One region of the Nonomuraea sp. NPDC003754 genome, then DNA from elsewhere that is predicted to be linked to it. Evidence: riboswitches for the same ligand, from Rfam matches in the RefSeq annotation. Region 1 holds a riboswitch; each other region holds the start of a gene.
What was found. Region 1 has a riboswitch for cyclic di-AMP ahead of ACWEVS_RS22505 (C40 family peptidase). Riboswitches for the same ligand answer to the same signal wherever they lie in the genome.
Positions count from the first base shown of each region.

Region 2: another riboswitch for cyclic di-AMP. It lies ahead of ACWEVS_RS38480 (coiled-coil domain-containing protein); the one in region 1 lies ahead of ACWEVS_RS22505 (C40 family peptidase).
Region 3: another riboswitch for cyclic di-AMP. It lies ahead of ACWEVS_RS27080 (hypothetical protein); the one in region 1 lies ahead of ACWEVS_RS22505 (C40 family peptidase).
Region 4: another riboswitch for cyclic di-AMP. It lies ahead of ACWEVS_RS18505 (NlpC/P60 family protein); the one in region 1 lies ahead of ACWEVS_RS22505 (C40 family peptidase).

Region 1 is NZ_JBSGJX010000017.1:160,332-164,797, forward strand. Features, by position in the region: gene ACWEVS_RS22495 (M48 family metallopeptidase) at 1-355, opposite strand, end outside; gene ACWEVS_RS22500 (hypothetical protein) at 352-1,167, opposite strand; gene ACWEVS_RS22505 (C40 family peptidase) at 1,285-1,845, opposite strand; cyclic di-AMP (ydaO/yuaA leader) riboswitch at 1,919-2,061, opposite strand; gene ACWEVS_RS22510 (LysR family transcriptional regulator) at 2,402-3,331, shown strand; gene ACWEVS_RS22515 (NlpC/P60 family protein) at 3,295-4,251, opposite strand; gene ACWEVS_RS22520 (NYN domain-containing protein) at 4,353-4,466, opposite strand, start outside.
Region 2 is NZ_JBSGJX010000047.1:12,012-16,477, reverse strand. Features, by position in the region: gene katG (catalase/peroxidase HPI) at 1-1,575, shown strand, start outside; gene ACWEVS_RS38480 (coiled-coil domain-containing protein) at 1,657-2,610, opposite strand; cyclic di-AMP (ydaO/yuaA leader) riboswitch at 2,614-2,750, opposite strand; gene galT (galactose-1-phosphate uridylyltransferase) at 2,817-3,878, opposite strand; gene ACWEVS_RS38470 (DeoR/GlpR family DNA-binding transcription regulator) at 3,875-4,466, opposite strand, start outside.
Region 3 is NZ_JBSGJX010000023.1:112,438-116,903, forward strand. Features, by position in the region: gene ACWEVS_RS27065 (winged helix-turn-helix transcriptional regulator) at 1-110, shown strand, start outside; gene ACWEVS_RS27070 (hypothetical protein) at 205-963, shown strand; gene ACWEVS_RS27075 (alpha/beta hydrolase) at 920-1,792, opposite strand; gene ACWEVS_RS27080 (hypothetical protein) at 1,838-2,707, opposite strand; cyclic di-AMP (ydaO/yuaA leader) riboswitch at 2,867-3,001, opposite strand; gene ACWEVS_RS27085 (hypothetical protein) at 3,327-3,698, opposite strand; gene ACWEVS_RS27090 (roadblock/LC7 domain-containing protein) at 3,723-4,094, opposite strand; gene ACWEVS_RS27095 (hypothetical protein) at 4,124-4,466, opposite strand, start outside.
Region 4 is NZ_JBSGJX010000013.1:134,650-139,115, forward strand. Features, by position in the region: gene ACWEVS_RS18500 (amino-acid N-acetyltransferase) at 1-446, opposite strand, end outside; cyclic di-AMP (ydaO/yuaA leader) riboswitch at 723-873, shown strand; gene ACWEVS_RS18505 (NlpC/P60 family protein) at 879-1,922, shown strand; gene ACWEVS_RS18510 (LuxR C-terminal-related transcriptional regulator) at 1,919-2,134, opposite strand; gene ACWEVS_RS18515 (winged helix-turn-helix transcriptional regulator) at 2,360-2,776, opposite strand; gene ACWEVS_RS18520 (NADP-dependent oxidoreductase) at 2,855-3,784, shown strand; gene lysX (bifunctional lysylphosphatidylglycerol synthetase/lysine--tRNA ligase LysX) at 3,890-4,466, opposite strand, start outside.

The DNA of each region.
Region 1 (4,466 bases):
CCAGCGGCCAGCGCAGCACCTCGACGACGGCGGTCAGCACGACGACGCCGAGGACGACCCGCAGCCACCACGGCCCCCTCAGCCCGCGCAGCAGCCGCGCGCCGAGGGGGGTGGCCACGAGCAGGCCGGCGAACACGACGGTCAGGCCGAGCGACAGGTAGGAGGGCACGCTCGTGGCCGCGTCGAAGGCGCGGGAGCGGGCGATCTGGGCGGAGGTGAAGTCCTGTGCGGGGTCGGGCGGCACCGTGGGCGCCCCCGCCATGACGTCCCACGGCGTGGTGAGCACCACGACCACCAGGATGGCCACCCCGAGCACCGTCAACGCGATGCCCGCCTGCCGGTCCAGCCGCCTCATCCGTCTCCCTCCGCGCCTGTCAGCTCGTTGCGGACATACTCCCGCCAGTGCGCGACGAGCGCGCGGACCGACAGGCCCAGCGGCTCGAGCGCCTGGCCGAGCCGCATTCCGGCGGCCCGCTGGTAGAGGTCGGCCAGCGCCCGCTCGCCGTACCTGGCGGCGATCAGGCGGCAGGCCAGCCATGACTCCTGGTAGACCTGCGCGAGCCGGGGCGTGCCCGGCGCGAAGGCGGCGTCGGCGGGCAGCGCGCCGGGCAGCCGTCCCGCGCGTGCCTCGGCCGCCAGTTCCGCCGCCGCCACCCGCGTCGCGAGTCCCGAGCGCAGGTAGCCGACGTAGTCGGCGAACCCTTCCCGCAGCCACACGGGCCGCCCTTCCGTTCCGGCGGCCACGTGGGTCAGCTCGTGGGTGAGGACGACGTCGCGGCCCACGGGTGTGAGGCGCGCGAAGGCGCCGGGCAGGACGATCACCTGTTCCGCCGAGGCCAGCGCGGCCAGCCCGTCGACGGGGCCCGTGCCCGCGAGGGCGGCCGCCTCCGCGGTGGTCCTGGGCACCACGACCCGTGGCCGTACGGCGCGCCGCAGGACCGCCGAGACGGTGAGGGCCGCCGCGTCGGCCCGCGTGGCCAGGTCGCGCAGGAGGGCGGCGGCGGTGTGGTGCCCGACGACGAGCGAGCGCGCGCCGTAGGCGACGACGACGCCTGACTCGCCGAGCGCGCGGGCCTCGGGCGGCAGGCGGCGTCCCGCGGACCCGGCCACCGTGCAGATCGCCGGTCCGGCCAGCGCGGCCGCCAGCAGGGTTCTGCGGGTCACCACGGCTGTGATGCTAGCCCGGACAGGCCGAAGCCCCGTCCGAGGGGGATGGACGGGGCTTAGGCCTGTCCGGCGGCCGGGGGCTACGCGCCGGGGCTTCGGGCGTCCGGCGGCCGGGGGTTACGCGCCGGGGCGGACCGCGCCGGCGAAGGACGCCTTGCGCCAGCCGCCGAGCTTCTCGATCCGCACGGTCTTGCCCGTGCTCGGCGAGTGGACCATCCGGCCCTTGCCGACGTACATGCCGACGTGACCCTTCCCGCGGAAGAACATCAGGTCACCAGGCTTGAGATCGCTCCACCTGACCTTCTTCCTGATGCGCGCGTACTGGCTGTACGTGACGCGGGGGATCTTGATGCCGGCCTTGGCCCAGGAGTACTGGACCAGTCCCGAGCAGTCGAAGGCGCCGGGTCCTGTGCCGCCGAAGCGGTAGGGGTCGCCGATCTGCTTCTTGGCGGTGGCGACGGCCTTGGCCGCCTTCAGCCGCTGTCGAGCCGCCTTGGCCTGCCGTGTCGCCGCGGCCGTTGACGCCGCGCCCGCCTGTACGGCCGGCGCCGTCTTCACGGTCGTCGTCGTCGCCAGGGTGGTGGTCACCGGGGTCACCAGGGTGGTGGTCGCGGGGGCCGCTGTCGCCGGGGTCACTGTCGCCTGCGCCGCGGGTGCGTGGAGGACGATCCCTCCCATCGCCACCACGACGCCGCTGAGGGCAAGGCAGGACAGACGGGTTGTGCTAGAGGGGGTAGACAGAATGTCTCCTTGGGACTTCCACCAATGCCTACCGGGTTAGCTGACGGGTTCGGGCGGGGAAGTCGCCCTTCCGGCCCGCAGGCCGGATTCACCCCAGGAACGTGGGTCCCCGGCTCCGTGCTCCATGCCGCACGGACTCGGCGGGTCGACCGCGCACGCCTGTCTGGGGTTACGGCGCGGCGACCAGCGGATCTTTATGCGTGCACCGGCCGTTGGGGGGCCGGTGAGCGGTTCCGGCGCCATGGCTTGGTCGCCGCGATGCGAGAACGTACCCGGCGCCCCAAGGCCAGGCAAAGGCCGGGCAAAGCTGTCAAGATCACCGACTGGTTCTTGTCAGAAGAGGAGTCGCTGCTCTACACCGGGTTTCGTTATCCGAATGTGACCCTGCTCACAGTTGCTTCTGTGGCGACCTGTCAGATCGCATCCGTTACTTTCCTCACACTCCCGGTATAAGGAGAATTAAGGCTTAATCCCTGCGACATACACTCGGCGCATGCTTGATGGGTGGTCGCTACGCGTCCTGGTGGAGGTCGGACGGCGCGGCTCGTTCTCCGGAGCGGCCGAGGTGCTCTCCATGACGCAGCCCGCCGTCTCGCGGCAGATCGCCATGCTCGAACGCCACACCGGCGTCACGCTCTTCCACCGCCGCCCGAGGGGCGTCCAGCCGACGGAGGCGGGCCGGGCGGCGATCGAGCAGGCCATGGCCGTGCTCGACGGCATGAGCCTGTTCGAGACCAGGCTGCGCGCCTTCGCCACGGCGGACACCGGCCGGGTCAGGGTCACCGCCTTCCCGAGCGCGGCCACCAGGTTCGTGCCCGAGAGCTTCCGCCGCTTCGCCGCCGACCACCCGGGCGTCGAGCTCTCCCTCAAGGTCGGCGGCCCTGACGTCGCGTGCCCCGTCACCGCCGGCCTGGTGGAGGGCGCCACCGACGTCGCCCTGCTGACCTCGTGGGATCCCGTCCCCGACCCGGAGCTGGAAGTGCTCGACCTGTTCGACGACGAGCTGCTGGTCGCCCTGCCGGCCGGGCATCCGCTGGCGGCCGGAGAGCGGGTACGGCTGGCCGACCTCGCCGCCGAGCCCTGGATCGACGGCACGCACCCCGACGGCCTGGCCCCCGTCGCGCAGTTGCGGGCCGCGATGGGACGCGCGCCGAGGATCGCCCACCTGTGCGACGACTGGAACGGCCGCCAGGGCCTGGTGGCGGCGGGCGTGGGCGTGATGCTCCACCCGTCGATCGCGGGCATGGCCGTGCGCTCCGGCATCCGGCTGGTCGAGCCCGCGCCGCGACTGCCCGCCAGGCGGATCAGCGCCGCCGTCCTGCCGGCGCCGGGCCGCCCGCCCGCGGTGAGCGCCTACCTGCGGGTGCTGCGCGAGATGAGCGAGAGCTACGGCCGGATGGCGCCGACCAGCCGCCCGCCGTAGGAGGACAGGCTGGCGACCTTCACCACGTCACCCGTCTGGGGGGCGTGCACGATCTTGCCGCCGCCGGCGTAGATGCTCACGTGCCCGAGCCCTGAGCTGAAGATGAGGTCGCCGGGCTGCAGCTTGTCGAGAGAGACCCTGCGCTTGGCACCCCAGGCCCACTGCTCCCAGGTGGTGCGCGGCAGCGACACGCCGGCGGCCCGCCACGAGGCCTGGGTCAGTCCCGAGCAGTCCCAGCCGCCCGGGCCCGTCCCGCCGTACTGGTACGGCTTGCCGATCTGCGCGTAGGCGAAGCTCAGCACGGCGGCGGCGTTGCCGGAGGCCGAGCCGGTGTACTTGAGGCCGGTGCTGTTGGGGTTGCCCACCCGGTAGGCGCCGAGCCTGCGCAGCAGCTTCTTCTGCTGCTCGACCAGCTCGAGGATCTTGTCCCGCTCCGACTTGACGTCGTCGCGCAGCTTGTCGGCCTCGGTGAGCGCGCCCTGCGCCTCCTCCTTGTCGGCCTTGAGCTGCCGGTTCTCCTCGTCGAAGGCGGCGAGGGTCTGCGCCCGCTCGGCCGTCATCTGGCCCATCAGCGCCATGCTGCCGAGGGTCGCCGTGGGGTCGGCGTCACCCATCAGCGAGGACCAGGTGGTGGCGTCGACGCCCTGGTAGGCGTTGACCGCCATGCCGACGACCTCGGCACGCAGGCCCGCCACCCTGGCCAGCTTGCTCTTGTACCTGGTGTTGAGCCCGTCGTAGGTCTTCTTGGCCTTCTTGTACTTCTCGGTGGCCGTGTTGTACCTGTCGACGACCTTGTCGGCCTTGTCGTTGAGCTTCTCGAGCTTGGCCTTGGCCTGAGAGATCGAGGGGCGGGGATCGGCGAGCGCGCCGTCCAAGGGCAGGAAAAGCGCTCCGAGCGCGAGACCCACAGCCACCGGCACCCGGCCAAACCTCACGACGACACGCCTCCCAGTGATCACGCCTGGGGCGAAATAGTACAGAAGCGGTGCCTAGCAGCTCAAAAAGTCACCCAATTTGTGACCTAGGCTCGGCCAAGACGGCGCAGGAGCAGCGCCGACTGCACGGGGCGCGCCCCCATCCTGCGCACCGACTCGGCCACCTCGCGGTCGGAGGAGACCACCGCGATCGCCCTGCC
Region 2 (4,466 bases), on a different contig from region 1:
ACCGAGATGGTGCCGATCTTCGGCGCGACCGAGATGGGTCTCATCTACGTCAACCCGGAGGGTCCCCACGGCAACGCGGACCCGGCCGCGGCGGCGCATTTCATCCGCGAGACCTTCGCACGGATGGCGATGAACGACGAGGAGACCGTCGCTCTCATCGCCGGCGGCCACACGTTCGGCAAGACCCACGGCGCCGGCGTCGCGGACGACCATGTGGGGCCGGAGCCCGAGGGCGCGCCGCTGGAGGCGCAGGGCCTGGGCTGGCTGAGCAGCTACGGCACCGGCAAGGGCGGTGACACGATCACCAGCGGTCTCGAGGTGACGTGGTCCGACCGGCCGACGCAGTGGAGCAACCGTTACTTCGAGATCCTCTTCGGCCACGAGTGGGAGCTCACCACGAGCCCCGGCGGCGCGAAGCAGTGGGTCGCGAAGGACGCCGAGGCGTTCATCCCGGACGCTCACGACCCGTCGAGGAAGCACAAGCCGACGATGCTCACGACCGACCTGTCGCTGCGCGTCGACCCGACGTACCAGAAGATCTCCCTCCACTTCCTGGAGAACCCCGACGAGCTCGCGTCGGCCTTCGCCAAGGCCTGGTACAAGCTGCTGCACCGCGACATGGGTCCGGTCAGCCGCTTCCTCGGACCGTGGGTCGCCGAGCCCCAGCTGTGGCAGGATCCGGTGCCGGCGGTCGACCACGAACTCGTGGGCGACGCCGACGTCGCCTCCCTCAAGGCGAAGATCCTGGAGTCCGGCCTCACGACCGCTCAACTGGTCTCCACCGCCTGGGCCGCCGCAGCGAGCTTCCGGTCCACCGACAAGCGCGGCGGCGCAAACGGCGCCCGGCTCCGTCTCGAGCCGCAGCGCAGCTGGGAGGTCAACCAGCCCGAGCAGCTCACGACGGTCCTGGACACCCTCGAGGGCATCCGGCGCGAGTTCAACGAGGCCGGCGGCGCGAAGATCTCGCTCGCCGACCTGATCGTGCTGGCCGGCTCGGCCGCCGTCGAGAGGGCAGCGGGCGAGGCCGGCGTGGCGGTGACGGTGCCGTTCCGCCCGGGCCGTACCGACGCCACTCAGGAGCAGACCGACGTCGAGTCCTTCCGGGTCCTGGAGCCGCGGGCCGACGGGTTCCGCAACTACCTGCGTTCCGACGAGAAGACGCAACCGGAGGTGCTGCTCGTCGATCGTGCCTACATGCTGAACCTGACTCCGCCCGAGATGACCGTCCTCATCGGCGGCCTGCGTTCCCTCGGAGCCAACGTCGGCGGTACCCGGCACGGCGTCCTCACCGACCGGCCCGGTGTGCTCACCGCCGACTTCTTCACCAACCTGCTCTCCCCGGGCACCCGGTGGAAGGCATCGGACTCCGAGGAGCATCTGTACGAGATCCGCGACGTGGTCACCGATGAGGTGAAGTGGACCGCCACCGCGGTCGACCTCATCTTCGGCTCCAACTCCCAGCTACGGGCCCTCGCGGAGGTCTACGCCAGCCAGGACGCCCGCGACAAGTTCGTGACCGACTTCGTCGCGGCCTGGACCAAGGTCATGGAACTCGACCGGTTCGACCTCGCCTGACCCGTGAACGCCCCCGCCGCCGAGGACGGCCGCGGGGGCGGCGGAGGCGTATCGGTCCAGGCGGCTCGCCATCGCCTGCTTTCAGTTCATCGAGACGTGGACGTGGTCGTAGTGGTTCTCGGTGATGCTGCCGCGGTCGGACATCGGCCGCCAGCCGCTGCCGCTGTTGATCCGCTGCCGCCAGATCACGTACTTGACGCCCAGGCGGGTCTGGTTCTTCACCGCCCACGCCGCGATCTGGTCGCCCAGCGTCCGGTTGACGGCCGCGGGCATGGAGCCGCCCGAGCTCATCATGAAGTCGCAGGCCCGTCCGAGGGGGTGTTCCCCGCTGCTGCCCGACCGGTAGCAGCCCACCTCGAACGGCAGCGCGAACGTCTTCTTGATGGTGTCGCGCATGAGCCGGGTGCGCGGGGTGATGTTGTCCGACCCGGCGGGAAGCTCGGGCGCCCAGCTGCCGTCGGCCTTGCGGCCAGGACCGGTCGGCACGAGGGCCTGCAGCTTCTTCTCGATGTCCTTGATCATGCCCTCGGCGGCCTTCCGGTCGCCGGCGACCTGCTCGGTCTCGGTCCTGATCCGGTCGGCGAGCGCGGTGGCCGCGTCGGCGGCCTGCTTCTTGGTGTCGCGCGCCGCGGCGACGTTCTTGACGACCGCGTCCTGCTCGGCGCTCATCTGCTCGAGCAGGGCGGCGGTGTTGAGGTCGGGGGTGAACAGCAGCGTCGGCAGGTCAGGGGTGCTGGCCTGGTAGCGCAGCTCGGTGATCCTCGAGGCCTCCTTCTCGGCCGTGACCAGGGTCTGCTCGGCCGCCGCGAGCTGTTTCCCGGCCGCTTTCGCGTCCTTCTGGGCCTTGGCCAGCGAGACGCGCTTGGCGTTGTAGGTCCGGATCAGCTTGTCGACCCGGGTGTTGAGCTTCTTCAGCTCGGTCCGCAACTGCGGTTCGGACGGCTTGGGGGCAGCCGAGACTGCGGTCGCGGAACCGATCACGAGGGACAGCGCGGCGACAGCACCGCATGCGAAACGGGACGTGGGGGACGCCACGAACGATCCTCTCCGTCTGCCGGCCGGGTTAGCTGACGGGTTCGGGCGGGAGAAGCCCTACCACACGCGTGGATTCACCCCAGGTTCTCGATGGGTCCCCGGCTCCGGGCAACGCGCCCAGGATTAGGCATGTGACGGCTGTGAAAGCCGACGAATCGGGATATTAGTAGTAAATCCCCCGTAATGCGACCTCAAGCGGACATTAATTAGTGATCTACTTGTGATCGAAGCAGCCGTGCCGCGTCCTCGGGCAGAACGTCGTTGACGAAGGCGCCCATCGCCGACTCCGAGCCCGCCAGGTACTTCAGCTTCTCCGGCGCCCTGCGGATGCTGAACAGCTCCATGTGCAGGTAGGCCAGGTCGCGGCCGTGCCGTACGGGGGCCTGGTGCCAGGCGGCCACGTACGGCATGACCACCCCGAACAGCCCGTCGAGCGCCTTCAGCACGCGGGTGTAGACGGGGCCGAAGGCGGCGCGCTCCTCCTGGGTGAGCGCCGCCAGGTCCGGAACCTGGCGGTGCGGGTAGAGGTGCACCTCGAACGGGTAGCGGGCGGCGGCCGGCACGAACGCGGTCCACAGCTCGTTGGCGGCCACCACACGCTCGCCCGCCCGCTCGGCGGCCAGCACGTCGGCGAACAGGTTCGGCCGCTTGGCCGCGGCCGCCAGGTGCAGGCGGGTGCGCGGGGTGACGTAGGGGTAGGCGTAGATCTGGCCGTGCGGGTGCGCCAGCGTGATGCCGATCTCGGCGCCCCTGTTCTCGAAGCAGAACACCTGCTCCACGCCCGGGATCGCCGACAGCTCGGCCGTGCGGTCGGCCCAGGCCTCCATCACCAGCTCCACCTGCTCGTCGGACAGCGCCGAGAAGGAGGAGCCGTGGTCGGAGGTGAAGCAGACGACCTCGCAGCGCCCGACCCCCGGCCGCACCTCGCTCAGCCCGCCGGGGGCGGTGTAGGTGCCCAGGTTGGTGGAGAAGCTGGGAAAGCGGTTCTCGAAGACGGCGACGTCGTAGTCGGCGGCCGGGATCTCGGTCGGCTTGCCGGGCCTGGTCGGGCACAGCGGGCACTCGTCGGCCGGCGGCAGGAAGGTGCGGGTCTGCCGGTGACCCGCCATCGCCACCCACTCCTCGGTGAGCGGGTCGTAGCGCAGTTCGGAGGCCGCGGGCCTGGGCGGCAGCTCGCGCTCGTCGATCGCGCTCCGGTCGGCGTCGTCGCGCCGGTCGAAGTAGATCAACTCTCGGCCGTCGGCCATGTGCGCGATGGTGCGCTTCACTTGATGTCCTCCGCGATGATCAGTTCTCCCGCCCGCTCGGCCAGCTCCGCGCGCGCCTCGTCCGGCAGGGCCGCGTCGCTGATGACGACGTCGGCCTCCGACAGCTCCGCGATCGTGCTGATGCCGACCGTGCCCCACTTGGTGTGGTCGGCCGGGACCACCAGGCGATGTGCCGAGGCGACCAGTTCCCTGTCGGTCTCCGACTCCAGCAGGTTGGGGGTGGTGAAACCGGCCTTGGTGCTCATGCCGTGCACGCCCAGGAACAGCGTGTCGACGTGGAGCCGCCTGATGGCCGCGACGGCGACCGGGCCGACCAGGGCGTCGGACGGCGTGCGGACGCCGCCGGTGAGCACCACCGTGCGGTCGGCGCGCGGGCTGCGGTGGAAGACGTCGGCGACGGGGATGGAGTTGGTGATGACGGTGAGGTCCGGCACGTCGACCAGGTGGTGGGCCAGCGTCCAGGTGGTGGTGCCGGCCGACAGGGCGACGGCGGTGCCGGGGCGGACGAGCGTGGCCGCCCTGCGGGCGATCGCGTCCTTCTCCGGCTGCTGACGCATCGACTTGGCGGCGAAGCCCGGCTCTTCCGTC
Region 3 (4,466 bases), on a different contig from region 1:
CCGACCTGGGCCACTCGCTGCACCAGCCGCTCGCCGAGGTCACCCGCTGGGCGGAGAGGAACGTCCACCTCATCCTCAACAGCCGGGAGGCAGCCGATCACGTGGTGTGATCCTTACTCCCCGGAGAAAAGTTTCTCCGCCCGGGATGAAGATATCCACCACCGGTCTCTTCCCGTACGGCCCGCGCCTTCATAGCCTGACTCGGTGCGTCCGCTGGAAAGCCTCCTCACCGGGCTGGCGGGGGTGTGCTCGTCCGGCGCCCTGCGCGTGGGCGGCTCCGGGGTGGTCTACCTGCTCGAGGGCAAGGTGACCTACATGGAGAGCGCCGAGACGCCCGGCATCGAGGAGCTGCTCACCGGCGGCGGGCGGGTGAGCCGGGCCGACGTGGACCGGGCGGTGACCCGGCGCGAGGGCGGCGAGCCGCTGTTCGGCGAAGGCCTGCTGAGCCGCGACGAACTGGCCGAGCAGCTGCGCAGGGCGGTGCTCGACGCCGCGCTCGTGCTCTTCGGCACCGACGCCGCCCGGCCCACCTTCCAGCCGAGCGAGCGCCACTGGCTGGGCCCGCACTGGCACTTCGAGGTCGACGAGCTCATCGCCGAATGCGTCCGCAGGAGCACCCGGCTGGACGAGGTCTGGCCGTCGGACGAGCTCGACGCCGCGCCCGTGGTCCCGGTCTCCCGCCTGCCGGGCGATCGCGTCACGCTGAGCGCCCGGCAGTGGGAGGTGCTGGTCCACGCCGACGGCACCGCGACACCGCTGCAACTGGCCAGGCGGCTGGACACCACGGCCTACACGGTGCTGCTCGCCGTACGGGAACTGGCGGCGGCCGACCTGCTCGTCAAGCCCAGGAGGGCGCCCGCGCTGCCCAAGCGGGTCCCCGCGCCGCCCGGCACCGAGATGCGGCACGAACCGGCGGACCTCAGCCTGCTGCGGCGGCTGCGGAGCGCGCTTGAAGATCTGTGATCGCGTCCATGACCTGCTCCCACAGCGGGCGGGGCAGGTCGTGGCCCATGCCCTCGAAGGTCATCAGCCGCGCGCCGGGGATCGCGGCGGCGGTGGCCCGGCCGCCGGAGACCTGGACCAGCGGGTCGGCCTCGCCGTGGACCACCAGGGTGGGCACCCGCACGCCCGCCAACCCCTCGCTACGGTCGCCTGAGGCGAGGATCGCGGCCAGTTGCCTGGTGGTCCCGGCGGGATCGTGGTCGCGGTCGAAGGCCAGGCCCGCCAGCCGGGCGACGCGCTCGCGGTCGAGGGGGTAGCCGGGCGAGCCGATCACCGACCAGACCTCCAGGGCCCGCTCGATCGCGCCCTGCCGGTCGGCGGCGGGCGGGCCGAACAGCGCGGCCATCGCCTCGGGGGTGGGCGGCCCGGCCTCGGGGCTGGGCGTCGACATGATGGAGGTCAGCGTCAGCACCCTGCCGGGGTGCCCGATGGCGAGCGCCTGGGCGATCATGCCGCCCATCGAGATGCCCACCACGTGCGCGGCGGGCCAGCCGAGCGCGTCCATCAGGCCCGCCGCGTCGCCGGCCATGTCGCTCAGCAGGTACGGCGCCGCCGCGCCGGGGGTGAGGTCGGGCACGCCCGCCTCGCGGAAGTGGGTGGAGAGCCCCACGTCGCGGTTGTCGAAGCGGACGACGTGGTGGCCCCTCCTGGAGAGCAGTTCGCAGAACTCGTCGTCCCAGTGGACGAGCTGGGAGCCGAGCCCCATGATCAGCAGAAGGGGCCGGTCTTGGGGGTCACCGATGGGGTCGTAGGCGATGTCGATGCCGTTGGCGCGCGCCATGAGCGTCATGCGAAGCAGAATCTCATTCTGTTTCGCATGACGACAAGAGGGAGATCAGCGGGAGACGACCTTGCGCAGGTGGTCGCGGCCCAGGTAGCCGACGCCGCCGACGATCGCGAGACCGCCGATGAGGGCCAGCGCGGTGCCGGTGTGGCTGTCGTCCTCGGTCGCGCTCCGGGCGGCGGTGGTGCGCACCGGGCCGTCGAAGGAGGCGGGCCTGACCGACGCGGCGGCGGCCGTCGTCCCCTTGGACTCCTGCTCGTCCGCCTCACGGGCGGCGACCAGCTCGGCCTTCTTGGCGGCCTGCGCCTTCTTGGCGGCCTCGGCCTTCTTCTTCTCGGCCAGGGCCAGGTAGTCGACCGGCGGCTTGGCCGGGTTGTGGTCCATACGACCCCACGCGCCGGTGGAGAAGGCGACGGGGTGGTTCTTCTTGCCCACGCCGTCACCCCACTTGGTGATGACGTACTGGACCTTGATGTGGCCCTGACCGCCGTTGCCGTTCACCATCAGCGTGTCGGAGTTGAACTCGCCGCCGGTGAGGTAGGCGAAGGTCTTGGCGTCGAGGTCGAGCATGACGCCGCTGCTGGAGGGCACGCCAGGACCACGGTCACCCACGAAGAAGGGGGCCTTCTTACCCTTGTAGACGACGTAGCCTTCGGTCATGAGGGGCCAGCTCGGGCTGGCTGCCAGGCCCTTGCGCATCGAGATGCCGCTCGCGGGCAGGCCGGTGTCGCCGGCGCGGCCGGAGGAGTCGTCCCAGAAGTAGGAGGCGGTGGTGCCTCCCTGGAGGAGGGTCCGCTGCTGGGTGGTCCGGGCGAGGTCGGGCTCCGTGGGCTCGGCGAGAGCGGCGGCGGCGCCGGAACCGACGGCGAGGGCGGTGGTGACGAGCAGGGCGGAAGCGCGCATGCCAAAGCGGCGGGTCATGAAAGTCCTTTGTGCGAGGGATAGGAAATCCGCGCTCACATGAAGATCAGGCAAAGGCGTAGCCGGGCATGGGCCTAGCAGTCGCTACGCGAAAAGACAGAGCGCGAAAGGAAGCGGGGGGAAGCGCCGCTCAGTTCGGGGGGCTGTCGTACAAGGGTGGTGTCCTCTCCATCTCGCCTACCGGGTTAGCTGACGGGTTCGGGCGTGGAGATGCCCTACCGGCACGAGGCCGGATTCACCCCAAAGAGATGGGTCCCCGGTTCCCGCAGTCGCGGGATTCGGCGCCGACCGGCCGACTCTTCCCTGGTGAAGAGCACGGTCACCGCTCGGTAACGCAAAGGACTCTATGGGCAAATCACCCCAAAGGCAAAAGCAAACCCATGAATCGGAAAGAGGATCTACCCTTTATCGTCACGATTCAGCAGGCGCGGAGAGCGCGGAAACCCCTGAAAAACAACGGGTTGCGCGGGCGCGGCAGGAAAGCCGATCAAGGGGATAAAAATCATGAAATCGGCAGCGGCGCCGGGGTAAAGCCGGAGTACACACGGCTGAAGAAGGCGCGGGCCGGTCGTACGGCACGCCCCGTGCCCGCCGCGCCGCGGACACGGGGCGTGGTCCGTCAGACCTCGAGCTTCTCCTCGATGCCGCGCAGCTGGTGGCGCGCCAGCGCCAGGTTCGCCCTGGTGCGGTCCAGCGCCAGGTAAAGGAAGAGTCCCTTGCCGCCCCTGCCGGTCATCGGCCTGATGATGTGGTACTGACCGGTCAGCGTGATGAGGATGTCCTCGATGACCTCCTTGAGGCCGAGCGACTCCATCGTGCGCATCTTCGCCTTGACGACCTCGGTGTTGCCCGCGGCGGCCACCTGCAGGTCCAGGTCCTTGGAGCCGCCGAGGGCGCCGAGCGCCATGCCGCTGCCGTAGTCGACCACGACGGCCCCGAGCGCGCCGTCGATCGCCATCATCTCCTTGAGAGAGACGTCCATGCTGGCCATGCGTTTCCTCCGTGTGAATGCGAGTCACTTTCGCGATGCGATGGCGGCGACGCTCGCCGCCGTCTTGCGACCCTCCAGCCGCAGCAGCCCGAGATTGGTGCCGGGCTCGGCCAGGACTGTGAGGACGATCGTGGGGCCGGCCGTGTAGAAGGCGGCGAAGCCCGCGCTGCCCGAGATGAGGGTCTCCTCCAGGGCACCCTTGCCGGCCATGACGGCCATGCGTCTGCTGAGGGCCAGCAGCGCCGCCGACAGCGCGGCGGTCTGCTCGACGTTGCCGCCCGTCAGGTCGCTGGCGATGGTCAGCCCGTCCACGCTGCAGGCGATGCTTCCGCTGACGTCGGGCGTACGCTCGCGCAACAGGATCATCTCCTTCAGCACCTCGTCCCGCAGCTCCACCGGTGGCCTCCTTCTGAGTGAGGGGAACCTCACGACAGCTCCTCCAGCGCCTTCTTCAGCCGCAACAGCAGGTTCACGTCGGTCGGGTCCGCGGTCACCACGGGCCCCAGGGGCAGAGCAGGAGCGTCGGGGTCGTGGCGCGGCCCGGCCTCCGGAACCCGGTCGACCCGTCGCGGCAGCGGCGGCGCCGTACCCTCCGGACGGGTGAGCAGCCCCGCCGCCGCCAGCCGCCGTACGGCCAGCAGCGTCGCGTAGCCGGGCCGGCCGAGCCTCATGGCCAGTTCCAGGGGGGTGGCCGCGCGGTCGGCGTGGACGAGGATCTCCCACTGCAGGTCGCTCAGCACGACACGGTGGCCCGGCGGCCGCCTGACC
Region 4 (4,466 bases), on a different contig from region 1:
GAGGCCAGCAGCTCGGCGTAGACCTCGGGTGATACCGGCGTTCCCTGGATGGGCACGAAGCCGTGTCGGGCGAAGAAGTCGACCTCGAACGTCAGGCAGAAGACCCGGCGAAGGCCCAGGTCGCGAGCCGTTCTCACGAGCGCGGTAACAATACGGTGACCGACGCCTGAACCTTTGGCCGCGGGATCGACGGCGACCGTGCGAATTTCGGCGAGGTCCTCCCACAGCACATGGAGCGCGCCACAGCCGACCACCTGGCCGCCGCGCTCGGCGACCCAGAACTCCTGGACGTCCTCGTACAGCGTGACCGTGGCTTTTTCGAGAAGCTTGCGGCCCGCCCCCGCGTAGATGTCGACCAGGCGCTTGATCGACCTGACGTCCGGCGTGCGGGCGCGCCGTACGACGATCTCGGTGTCCTGCATTGGGCGCTCGACGACCTGCTCCATGGCCCTTCAGCGTACCGAGCTTGTTTCGGCCCATCCCTAACTACCATCACATGACCTCACGTAGTGAGGCGAGCACGCTCCGCATCGACGCACGACATGCCCGACAAATCTCTGCCAATCCGGGCAAAGGGCACGCAATACCCTGGTTGATCAGGCTTTCGCGTGACCCGCCCGTGATCCTTTGTTTGCGCATCCTCTACTGGATCCGTAGTTCTGGTTGAGCACGAACCTGGCTTGCACTAGTGTCCAGCGACGATGTCACCCACGCAGCCAGGCGTGGGTGACGCGCCTAATCCCCCACCACGGGGAGCCGGGGACCCGCCGGCGGACCACCGACCGCCACAGGGGTGAGTCCGAGTCCGTGCTCGGTAGGGCTGCTCCGGCCCGAACCCGTCAGCTAACCCGGTCGGCGGCTACGAGAGGAGCTGGTTGGTGAAGCGCAGGCGCACTCACGAGGGGAAGTCCGCGGGCAAGCACGCCCGCCCCCACGAACCGGGCTCCCCCAGGAAGCGGTTCGCCGTCGTGAGCGCCGCGATGGCCGCCCTCGCCCTCGCCATGCCGCTGAGCCCGGCCGCCGCCGACCCCAAGCCGACGCTCAAGGAGCTCGCCGAGCGCGTCGAGAAGATGCACAACGACATCGAGACGCTCACCGAGCAGTACAACGGGCAGCGCGAGAAGCTCAAGGGCGTCAAGAAGTCCGCCGAGACCGCCAAGAAGGTCCTGGCCACCAGCGAGGCCGATCTGGCCGCCAAGCGCGCCCGAGCCACGCTCGTGGCCGAGAGCACCTACATGTACGGCGGCCTCGCCGACGGCCTGGCCTTCACCTCGTCGGGCGACCCCGACTCCTTCCTCGACGCCGCCGCCACCTCCTACGCCCTCGGCCAGCAGCAGGGCCAGGAGGTCAAGGAGCTCGCCGAGTCCATCGCCGCCGCCGAGAAGGCGAGGGCGACCGCCAAGACACGCCTGGCCGAGGTCCAGAAACTCGTCAACGACCTCGGCAGCAAACGCGACAAGATCACCTCGATGGTCGCCAAGACCGAGAGCAGCCTGTTCCGGCGCGCCCTGGGCGAGGCGGGACGGCCGGGCACCCGCGCCAGCAGGGTCAACCTGCCCATCATCGGCAGCGGCAAGGCCGCGCAGGCCGCCCGCTGGGCGCTGACCCAACAGCTCAAGCCGTACGTGTGGGGCGCCGAGGGGCCGAGTTCCTTCGACTGCTCGGGCCTGGTCATGGCCGCCTACCAGCAGGTGGGCATCAGCCTGCCGCACTACACCGGCGACCAGTGGACGGCCGGCACCCACATCTCGCGCGAGCAGCTACGCCCCGGCGACCTGGTCTTCTTCTACAACGACCTGCACCATGTGGGCATCTACATCGGCGGCGGGATGATGGTGCACGCGCCCCGCACGGGTGACGTCGTCCGGGTCGCCGCGATCGCCAACAGGCCGTTCGCGGGAGCCGTACGGATCGCCGACTAGATCAGTCGCCGGCGCGCGGCCCAGGCCACGGCCTCGATGGCCGTGGCGACGCCGATCCTGTCGCAGATGACGCGCAGGCGGCGGCGGACCGTGCGGCCGCTGATCTCCAGCGTTCTGCCCACGCGGTCGACCGTGACACCCTTGGCCAACTCCGCGAGGAGATCCAGGTCGTCCTGGCTCAACACGACTCCGTCGTCGGTGAGCACATCCATCGGGAGCCCTCCCCCCAACAGCACAACTCGGCGACGTCTCGGCTCGAGCACCGCTGCTCGTCCCGCAGACGGTAAACGCATACTCGAAAGGTCGTCAAGGTTGATTCCACGAAGCGCTTGACGGCGACTATTGACTTGATCGTTTCTATATGAAGAACTCGCGCGACATACGGCGCGAAGATCAGGCCACAACCGGCCGACCGCAATGCGCTCTTATCCTGAATTTCACGCCGTTTTTTCAGCGGTCTGCCCGGCGTCATAGCGTTCGCGGGCAAGCTCGACATCCTCGATGTGACTCTCCGCCCATTCCTTGATCGCGGCCATGAGTGGGAGCAGACTCGTTCCGAGTGGCGTGAGCTCATAATCCACGCGCACCGGCACCGAGGCGGTCACCGTTCTGAAGACCAGCCCGTCCCTTTCCAGCCCGCGAAGCGTCTGCGTCAGCATCTTCTGGCTCACGCCCGCGACCGTCCTGGCCAGATCGCTGTATCGCATCGAGCCGCCGGCCAGGGCGGTGAGTATCAGGCTGACCCATTTGTCGCTGAGGGTGTCCAGCAGCTTCCTCGAGGGGCACTGCGCGACGTACGCGTCGTACTCCTGCTTGGCCGCGGCACGGCGCGCGGCCGCCGTCGTGGTCGCCATGCGAGCTCCTCCGGGTGGCTTACGCACTTCCAGGTGCCTTCTTACCAGAAGAGAGCTTCTCTCCCTAGGGTCGTCCGCATGACAACCATGCGTGCCCTCATCGGCGGTTCCGGCTCTCCCGAGCTCATCGAGGCCCCGACTCCCCAGGCGGGCCGGGGCCAGGTCCGGATCAAGGTCGCCGCCGCCGGCCTGAACCCGTTCGACCTCGCGGTCGCCTCAGGTTCGCTCAGCGACTACGGCGTCGCCCGCGAGCTCGACTCCTACGGCCTCGGCTTCGACGCCGCGGGCGTGGTCGACCAGGTGGGTGAAGGCGTCGCCATCGCGCCCGGGCAAGAGGTGATCGCCTTGGTCAGCCGGCTCGAACTGCCGACCAAGGCCCAGGCGGACCACGTGGTGGTCGACGCGCCGGCGGTCGCGCCCGCTCCGGCGGGGTTGTCCTTGGTCGAGGCCGCCACCCTGCCGCTCAACACGCTGACCGCGTGGCAGTCGCTCGACCGGGCGAACCTGAGCCAGGGCCAGACCGTCCTGGTCACGGGGGCCGCGGGCGCCGTCGGCGGGTTCGCGGTGGAACTGGCGACGGCCCGCGGCCTGCGGGTGGTGGCCGCGGCGGGAGGCGACGACGAGGAACTGGTCCGGGGGTTCGGCGCCGAGTGGTTCGTCCCGCGCGGAGAGGATCTGGGCGAGGCGGTCAGGAAGCGGGTGCCAGGCGGGGTGGACGCCGTGATCGACGCCGCCGTGACCGGCCTGGAGGGACTGAACGCCCTCCGCGACGGGGGGACGTTCGTCACCCTCACAGCCGGCGTGGCACCGGTCGCGCTGCGGGGGACGGACGTGGCCACCGTGTTCTTCCGCGAGGAGCCGTTCCAGCTCGCCGGGATCGCCCGGCTGGCCGGGCTCGGCCGGCTGACCGCGAGGGTCGCCGGGACCTACCCGCTGGAGCAGGCCGGCGACGCCTACGCCCGTCTCGCCAAGGGCGGCCTGCGCGGTCGCCTGGTCCTCACCCTCTGACACCGCCACCCGACCGGGTACGGCCCGCCGGGCCGCCTCAGGACGCGACCGCCCCGATCGTCACCGGCGAGCCCGCCCGGCGGTGACGACCGGCGTGGACACGCGTCAGCCGGTGGGCTTCACCAGCGGGAACAGGATCGTCTCCCGGATGTTCCTGCCGGTGAAGGCCATGATCATCCGGTCGATCCCGACCCCGACGCCACCCGTCGGCGGCATCGCGTACTCCAGCGCCTGCAGGAAGTCCTCGTCGAGCTGCATCGCCTCGGGGTCGCCGCCGGCCGCCAGCATCGACTGCTCGGTGAGCCTGCGGCGCTGCTCGATCGGGTCGACCAGCTCGGAGTAGGCGGTGCCGAGCTCGGTGCCGAACCCGATCAGGTCCCACTTCTCGGTGAGCAGCGGGTTGTCGCGGTGCTGCCGGGTGAGGGGCGAGGTCTCCAGCGGGTAGTCCATGACGAACGTCGGCTGGACCAGCGTGTGCTCGACCAGCTCCTCGAAGAGCTCCTGGACGAGCTTGCCCTGGCCCCACTTCGCGTCCCAGTGGACGTGACGCTCGTCGGCGTACTTCCTGACCTGCTCGAGCGGGGTGTCGGTGGTGATCTCCTCGCCCAGCGCCGCGGAGACCGCATCGTACAGCCTGACCCTCGGCCAGCGCGCGAGGCCGAGGTCGATCTCGACGCCGTCG